DNA from 2 places in the Microbacterium sp. NPDC087589 genome. Region 2 is predicted to be linked to the other one. Evidence: riboswitches for the same ligand, from Rfam matches in the RefSeq annotation. Region 2 holds a riboswitch; the other holds the start of a gene.
What was found. Region 2 has a riboswitch for thiamine pyrophosphate ahead of thiM (hydroxyethylthiazole kinase). Riboswitches for the same ligand answer to the same signal wherever they lie in the genome.
Positions count from the first base shown of each region.

Region 1: another riboswitch for thiamine pyrophosphate. It lies ahead of ACIOU8_RS17405 (ECF transporter S component); the one in region 2 lies ahead of thiM (hydroxyethylthiazole kinase).

Region 1 is NZ_JBIUWV010000009.1:126,108-129,700, forward strand. Features, by position in the region: gene ACIOU8_RS17395 (energy-coupling factor transporter transmembrane component T family protein) at 1-218, opposite strand, end outside; gene ACIOU8_RS17400 (ABC transporter ATP-binding protein) at 215-1,684, opposite strand; gene ACIOU8_RS17405 (ECF transporter S component) at 1,681-2,337, opposite strand; TPP riboswitch at 2,331-2,440, opposite strand; gene ACIOU8_RS17410 (D-alanyl-D-alanine carboxypeptidase) at 2,523-3,593, shown strand, end outside.
Region 2 is NZ_JBIUWV010000008.1:15,404-18,996, reverse strand. Features, by position in the region: gene ACIOU8_RS15640 (DUF402 domain-containing protein) at 1-562, shown strand, start outside; gene ACIOU8_RS15635 (NAD-dependent epimerase/dehydratase family protein) at 626-1,591, shown strand; TPP riboswitch at 1,615-1,708, shown strand; gene thiM (hydroxyethylthiazole kinase) at 1,699-2,547, shown strand; gene ACIOU8_RS15625 (bifunctional hydroxymethylpyrimidine kinase/phosphomethylpyrimidine kinase) at 2,544-3,593, shown strand, end outside.

The DNA of each region.
Region 1 (3,593 bases), on a different contig from region 2:
ATCCACAGCACCGCAGTGCGGGTCCAGAACTCCTTGGCCCGCAGGCCCGCGAGAAGCAGCAGCGGGATCTCGAGCAGCAGGGCGACGGATGCCGAGACGACGTCGATCGTCAGCACGAGGGGCAGCGCGATCAACAGTGCGGCAGCGAGCTTCGCCAGGGCTGAGCGGGGGGCGATCGGCCCCGGTCTTTCGATGCGGGCGGTCAGCGGATCGATCATCGAGTGACCTCCCCGACCTCGAGGCGCCGCGCGTGCAGGGCCTCCAGCACGGCCTCGTCATGGCTGATCGCCACGATCGCCGTGCCCTCATCGCGCAGGCGTGCGATCAGGCCGACGAGTTCGGCCCACGTCGTGGCGTCCTGCCCGAAGGTGGGCTCGTCGAGCACCAGCATCCGAGGCCGTGTGGCGAGGGCCGCCGCGACCGTGAGGCGCCGCTTCTCGCCTCCCGACAGCGTGTACGGATTGGCCCCGGCCAGCGAGGTGAGCCGCAGCCGCTCGAGCAGGTCGTCGACACGGGAGGTGATCTCTGCGTCGGGGAGCTTCAGCGCCCGCGGTCCGACCGACAGCTCGTCGCGCACGGTCTTCGCCAGCAGCTGGTGCTCGGGTGTCTGCATGACCGATGCGATGCGGGTGAGCAGGGCCCGAGAAGACCAGCGGATGGGGTCGGGCTTCTCCCCCGCGGCGAGCGCAGGCAGCGCCGAGACCCTGCCGTCCTCGGCCGGGATGAGCCCCGCGAGTGTGAGTCCGAGTGTCGATTTGCCCGCGCCGTTCGCGCCGGTCACGCCGAGCACCTCGCCCGCGCGCACCTCGACGTCGAACGGACCGGCGACCGCGAGCCCTCGCCGCCGGGCCACCGTGAGGCCGCGGGCTGCGAGCAGGGTCTCCCCCGGCTCGTGCGCCGGCGCGGGCGGAACGGCGGGCGGGTGCCCGGGAACCCACACGCCGGATGCCGCGAGCTCGGCCCCTCGTGCCCCGAGAACCTCATCCGGGCTGCCGTCCGCCAGCACGACCGTGCCCTCCGGATCGGCGCCGAGCACGATCACCCGGGTGACGAGCGGCAGCCAGACGTCGATCCGATGCTCGATCACCACGAGGGTGGCCCCCGAGGCGTCGAGGGCGGTGGCGACAGCGTCTCGCACGTCCTGCACCCCCTCGGGGTCGAGATTGGCCGTCGGCTCATCGAGCAGGATGGCTCCCGGTCGCATCGCCAGCACACCGGCGAGCGCGAGACGCTGCTTCTGCCCGCCCGACAGCGCCGCCGTCGACCGGTCGAGTGCGACGTCGAGCTCGACCGCATCCAGCGCCGCGCGCACCCGCTGCCAGATCTCGTCACGGGGCACGCCGAGGTTCTCGCAGCCGAAGGCGACGTCGTCGCCGACCCTGGCGAGGATCGTCTGGGTGTCCGGGTCCTGCAGCACCATGCCGACACGACCGCGTGCGTCGGTGGGCGGCACACCGTCGACGAGCAGCCCACCGTGTGTCTCACCCTCGTCGGCGCCTCCGAGCACTCCGCCGAAGCCCTGCAGCAGGGTCGACTTGCCAGAGCCCGAGGCACCCAGCAGCAGCACCCGCTCGCCGGCCTCGATGCGCAGGTCGATGTCGCGCACCGCCCAGCGCAACCGCGTCGCGTATCGCCACCCCCAGCCGCGGGCTTCGAGGGTGGCTGGCGTCAGGGGCGAGCTCACACCCGTGCGGTGACCTCGCGGCCGGCGGCGAACCGGCTGAGGGCGCCTGTGGCTGCGAGTCCTCGGGCGATCAGCCACGCTCCCAGCCCGGCGATGACGGCACCCGAGATGGTCGTCGAGACGATGTACACGCTGGTGAAGAGCGTGTCCGCACCGGCGTACCAGAGGATGCGGTCGTTGATGCCGCACGCGAGCCCCGCGCCGGCACCGGCCAGCATCGCGACGGGCAGACGCCAGACGCCGTAGAGGAAGACGAGGAAGATCAGCTCTGCACCGAGACCCTGCACGAGGCCCGAGACGATGGTGAGCGGACCCCACGCGTTGCCGACGAGGGCCGAGATGATCGCGGCGACCAGTTCGGTGTAGAGCGCGGCGCCCGGCTTGCGGATGATGAGGCCGCCGAGCACACCGGCGATGAGCCACGGGCCGGCGAGCAGCCCCTGCACGCCGGGGAGCAGGGGGGTCAGGATGCTGCTCGGCACCTCGTATCCGACGTTCCAGAGCAGGAAGATCAGTGCGCAGGCGACGGCGATGACGCTGGCGACGACGATGTCGACGACCCGCCAGCGCCAGAGCTCCGGGCGACCGAGGCCCTTCGAGGCGTGCGAGACGGATGCGGATTCCGTGGTGGATCCAGACGTGGATGTACTCATCAGTGACTCCTCCCTGCGCTGGCATTACCCAGATCAGGTTCGACGGTCGAAGCGCGATTCGCTCCCTCTCAGCCCGGCTCGCCGGACTCCCGTGGTTGTTCTGACGATCTTACCCAGTGCCGACACTCACGTCTGCTCCTGTTGCAGCGACACGGAACCCTGCGCGAGTTCGGTACCGTGAGGAGGTGACCGCTCCCGATTCCGCCGAGGCCACCGCCTCCGCCGTTCCCGCGGGCGACGCGTCAACGCCCGATGCGTCAGCGCCTGTCGGCTCGGTGCATGCTGTGTCGGTGCCTGAGGTGTCGGTGCCTGAGGCCGAGGTCTCAGCGGCCGTCGCGACGGATCCGGCCGCTGAATCGGATGCGGATGATGAGGCAACCGCGATCTTCGCTCCTGACACGGCTCCCGATGCCCGGTGGGCCGAGGGCACCAGCGGTGGGACACCGCTGACGTGGGTCGACGCCGTCGAAGTCGCTCGGCACCCGGCGACCGAGGCGCTCGATGACGCGCCTCCCGCAGCGAGCGGCGGCGGACTTCTGACCGGAGCGCACCTGCGCCCGGCGATCGCCCGACCCGGCGTGCTGGTCCCGCTCGGTGTGCTCGTCGGACTGCTCGGCACCTATGTCGGGTCGGCCATGCTGTGGCCGTTGCACGAGGTGCCGCCGACCGTGCAGGCGACGGAACTGACGCCGATCACCGCGCCCGCAGCCGCCATCACCTGGCCGGCTCAGGGAAGCGCGGCCGTGGGAGTCGGTGGGATCGGCACGACGTCGTCGTCGCTCGACGCGGCGGCGATCGCGAGCGTCACCAAGGTGGTCTCGAGTCTGATGGTGCTCGATCGGATGCCGCTCGCCGTCGGCGAGCAGGGCCCCGAGTTCTCGTTCACCCGGGCAGACAACCTCGCGTACTGGGAGTACCGCCGCTCCGACCAGTCGGCACTCGACGTCCCCGTGGGCGGCACTCTCACCGAGTTCCAGCTGCTGCAGGGAACACTGCTCGGCTCGGCGAACAACTACATCGATCGTCTCTCCCAGGAGATCTGGGGCTCCCCCTCGGCGTTCACCGCCGCGGCGGAGGTGTGGCTGCGCGACCGAGGCCTCGACGACATCACGATCGTGACCCCGTCGGGGTTCGACGACCGCAACAGGGCAACGCCCGCGTCACTGATCGCGCTGGCCGAGCTGGCGATGCAGAACCCGGTGTTCGCCGGCATCGTCGGCACCCCGTCCGTCGATCTGCCGGGCGCCGGCACGGTG
Region 2 (3,593 bases):
CGTGGTCCGCGACGACGAGCGGGGTCTCGTCGCCTGGCTCGCTCCGGGCACGCTGCAGGAGGGGCAGGGCACTCCTGCCGGAGAACGCGTCCGGACGGTCCCGCTCGAGCGGCGATGGCTCGAACCGCGGTCGCGGATCGTCGAGGAATGGTGGGGCAACGGCATCCTCCGCATCGCGCCCGCGGGTGCGGCGTGGTCGGTCTGGCTCTTCTGGAGCGAGGCGAACGGTTCGGACTGGCAGTTCGCCGGCTGGTACGTGAACCTCGAGAACGCGCACCTGCGCACCGATCGTGACACATACTCGTCCGACCACATCCTCGACGTCGAGATCGAGCCGGATGGTCGAGTGCACCTCAAGGACGAGGACGAGCTCATCGCGGCCGTCGAGCAGGGACGCCTCACCTCCGAGCAGGCGGCGCAGATCGAGCGGCACGCGGATGCCGCGATCGAGTCGTTCCGTGAGGCGGACTGGCCATTCGCCGCGGAATGGTGCGACTGGCGGCCTGATCCCTCCTGGTCCGTCCCGGAGTTGGCGGGGCTGTCCGACCTCCGCAGTCGGTGAACCGGCATCCGCCGTGAGCGGAGGGCACTTCCCTTCGCACGGCGAAGGTGGTGGCATGGGTCCATGACCGACGTTCTCATCCTCGGCGGAACCGGCTGGTTGTCCGGCCGCATCGCCAGACGGCTGCTGGTGGACGGCGCGACGGTGTTGTGCCTCGCGAGGGGAGGACGGCCCTCACCGGACGGGGCGAGCCTGGTTCTGGCCGATCGGGGAGATGCTGACGCGTACGATGCCGTCCGGGGTCGCGCCTGGGACCACGTGATCGATGTGTCATCGAACGCGGCACAAGTCGCGGCGGCGGTCGAGGCGCTCGGCGATCGAGCCGCGCGGTGGACGTACGTGTCGTCGGTGTCGGCATACTCCGACGATGAGACGGTCGGGGCGGACGAGTCCGCGCCGTTGCATCGGCCGGCGGGCCCCGGAGATGAGTACGAGTACGGGCCGCAGAAGGTCGCCGCCGAGGATGCCGTGCGTGCCCTCGGAGATCGGACGCTGATCGTGCGTCCTGGCCTGATCGTCGGCGAGGGCGACCCGAGCGATCGGTTCGGCTACTGGGCTGCTGCGTTCCTGCGGGCCGAGGATGGCCCCGTGCTGCATCCTCGCTCGGAGGGACGCAGTGCGCAGGTCATCGACGTCGATGACCTGGCGGAGTTCGTCGCCACGACCTCGGCGACAGGAGTCAGCAACGCGGTCGGTGACCGGCATTCGCTGACGGAAGTACTCGACGCCATCCGGCAGGCGGCAGGGCACATCGGGGAGACGCCGGTGGCGGATGACGACTGGCTGACCGCGAACGGCGTCGAGCACTGGGCGGGGGAGCGATCGCTGCCGTTGTGGCTGCCCGCCGACATGCCCGGTTTCATGTCTCGCTCGAACGCCAGGTATCGGGATGCCGCGGGAGGACTCCGCCCGATCGACGAGACGATCGCCGCTGTCGTCGCGGACGAGCGCGAACGCGGCGTCGACCGAACGCGACGTGCGGGCCTGACCCGTGCCGACGAGCTGGAGCTCGTGCGGCTGCTCGGCTGACGACCGGAGATCGCTAGACTGCGAGCAGTGACACGGGGTGCCGCATCCGCGGCTGAGAACAGACCCGTCGAACCTGATCTAGTTCGTACTAGCGAAGGGATGTCGCATTGAGCGATCGTCTGCGTCCACATACCGATTCGACCCTCGCGGCGTCGGCCGCCGAGCTGCTGTCCGCGCTCCGCGAGACACCACCGCTGACCCACTGCATCACGAACAGCGTCGTCACCGGCTTCACCGCCAACGTGCTGCTGGCCCTCGGCGCGGCCCCGGCGATGGTCGACATCGTCGACGAGGCCGGCCTGTTCGCGGGGGTGGCGTCCGGACTGCTGATCAACCTCGGCACGCCCACGCCAGAGCAGCGGGCCGCGAGCCTCCAGGCCGTGACAGGCGCGGCAGCCGCGGGCACTCCGTGGGTGCTCGATCCCGTGGCGATCGGAGCACTGCCCGTGCGCACGGCGCTGGCGCACGAGCTCGCCGCGTCGCGCCCCACCGCGATTCGAGGCAATGCCTCAGAGATCCTCGCCCTGGCCGGGCTCAGTGCGGGTGGCCGAGGCGTCGATGCCACCGACAGCACCGAAGCCGCTGAAGAGGCGGCGCTGGAGCTCGCCGCCCGGCACGGATCGGTCGTCGCGGTGTCGGGGCCGGTCGACCTCATCACCGACGGGCGGCGCGTGGTGCGCATCGCCAACGGACACGAGATGCTCACCCGTGTCACCGGCGGAGGGTGCGCGCTGGGTGCCGTGATGGCGGCCTTCCTCGGGGCGGCGCGCGAGTCGGGCATAGATCCGCTCACCGCAGTCGCCTCGGCGAGTCTGGTCTACACGGTCGCAGCCGAGCACGCCGCGACTCATGCAGCGGGGCCCGGAAGTTTCGCGGTCGCGCTGCTCGACGCGCTCGCCACCGTCACGCCGCAGCAGATCGCTGCGGCGGCACGGGTCGAGGAGCGCACGCTGTGATCGTCGATCTCTCGCTGTATCTCGTGACGGATCCCGCACTCTGCGGTGAGCGGGGCGTCGTGGATACCGTGCGGCAGGCCGTCGATGGGGGTGTGCGGATCGTGCAGCTGCGCGACAAGACCGCGACGGATGCCGAGATCGTCGCTCAGCTCGTCGATCTCTCGCGCGTGATCGACGGGCGAGCGCTGCTCGTGGTGAACGATCGCCTCGATGCTGCTCTCGCCGCCCGTGTACAGGGCGCAAGGGTCGACGGGGTGCACCTCGGACAGGGGGACGACTCCGTGCTGCGGGCGCGCGAGATGCTCGGTCCCGACGCGGTCATCGGCCTCACGGCGAACAGCCGGGAACATTTCGAGGCGGTGCGCGCGCTCCCGCTCGGTACGGTCGACTATCTGGGGGTCGGCGTCATCCGCCCCACCAGCACCAAGCCCGACCATCCGCCGGCCCTCGGCGTCGAGGGATTTCGTGCCCTCGTCGAGACGACGGCGCTTCCGTGCGTCGCCATCGGTGGCGTCGGCATCGACGACACCGAATCGCTTCGCGATGCGGGTGCCGCAGGACTCGCCGTGGTGTCGGCGCTCTGCGCGGTGGACGATCCGACCCGCGCTGCGGGCGACTTCGTGCGCCGCTGGCGGGCATCCGGCACGCCGCGGGTGCTCAGCATCGCCGGCAGCGATCCGTCGGGCGGCGCAGGGATACAGGCCGATCTCAAGTCGATCGCCGCCAACGGCGGATACGGCATGGCCGCGCTCACCGCCCTCACCGCCCAGAACACCGTCGGGGTGCGTGGAGTGCACGTGCCGCCCGCGATATTCCTCCGGCAGCAGCTCGACGCGATCTCAGACGACATCGTCGTCGATGCGGTGAAGATCGGGATGCTCGCGAACGCCGACGTCATCCGCACCGTCGCAGACTGGCTCGATGCCGTGAACCCGCCGATCGTCGTGCTCGACCCTGTCATGGTGGCCACCAGCGGCGACAGGCTGCTCGATCAGGATGCCGAGGCCGCACTGCGCTCGCTGCTCGAACGTGCTCATGTCGTGACC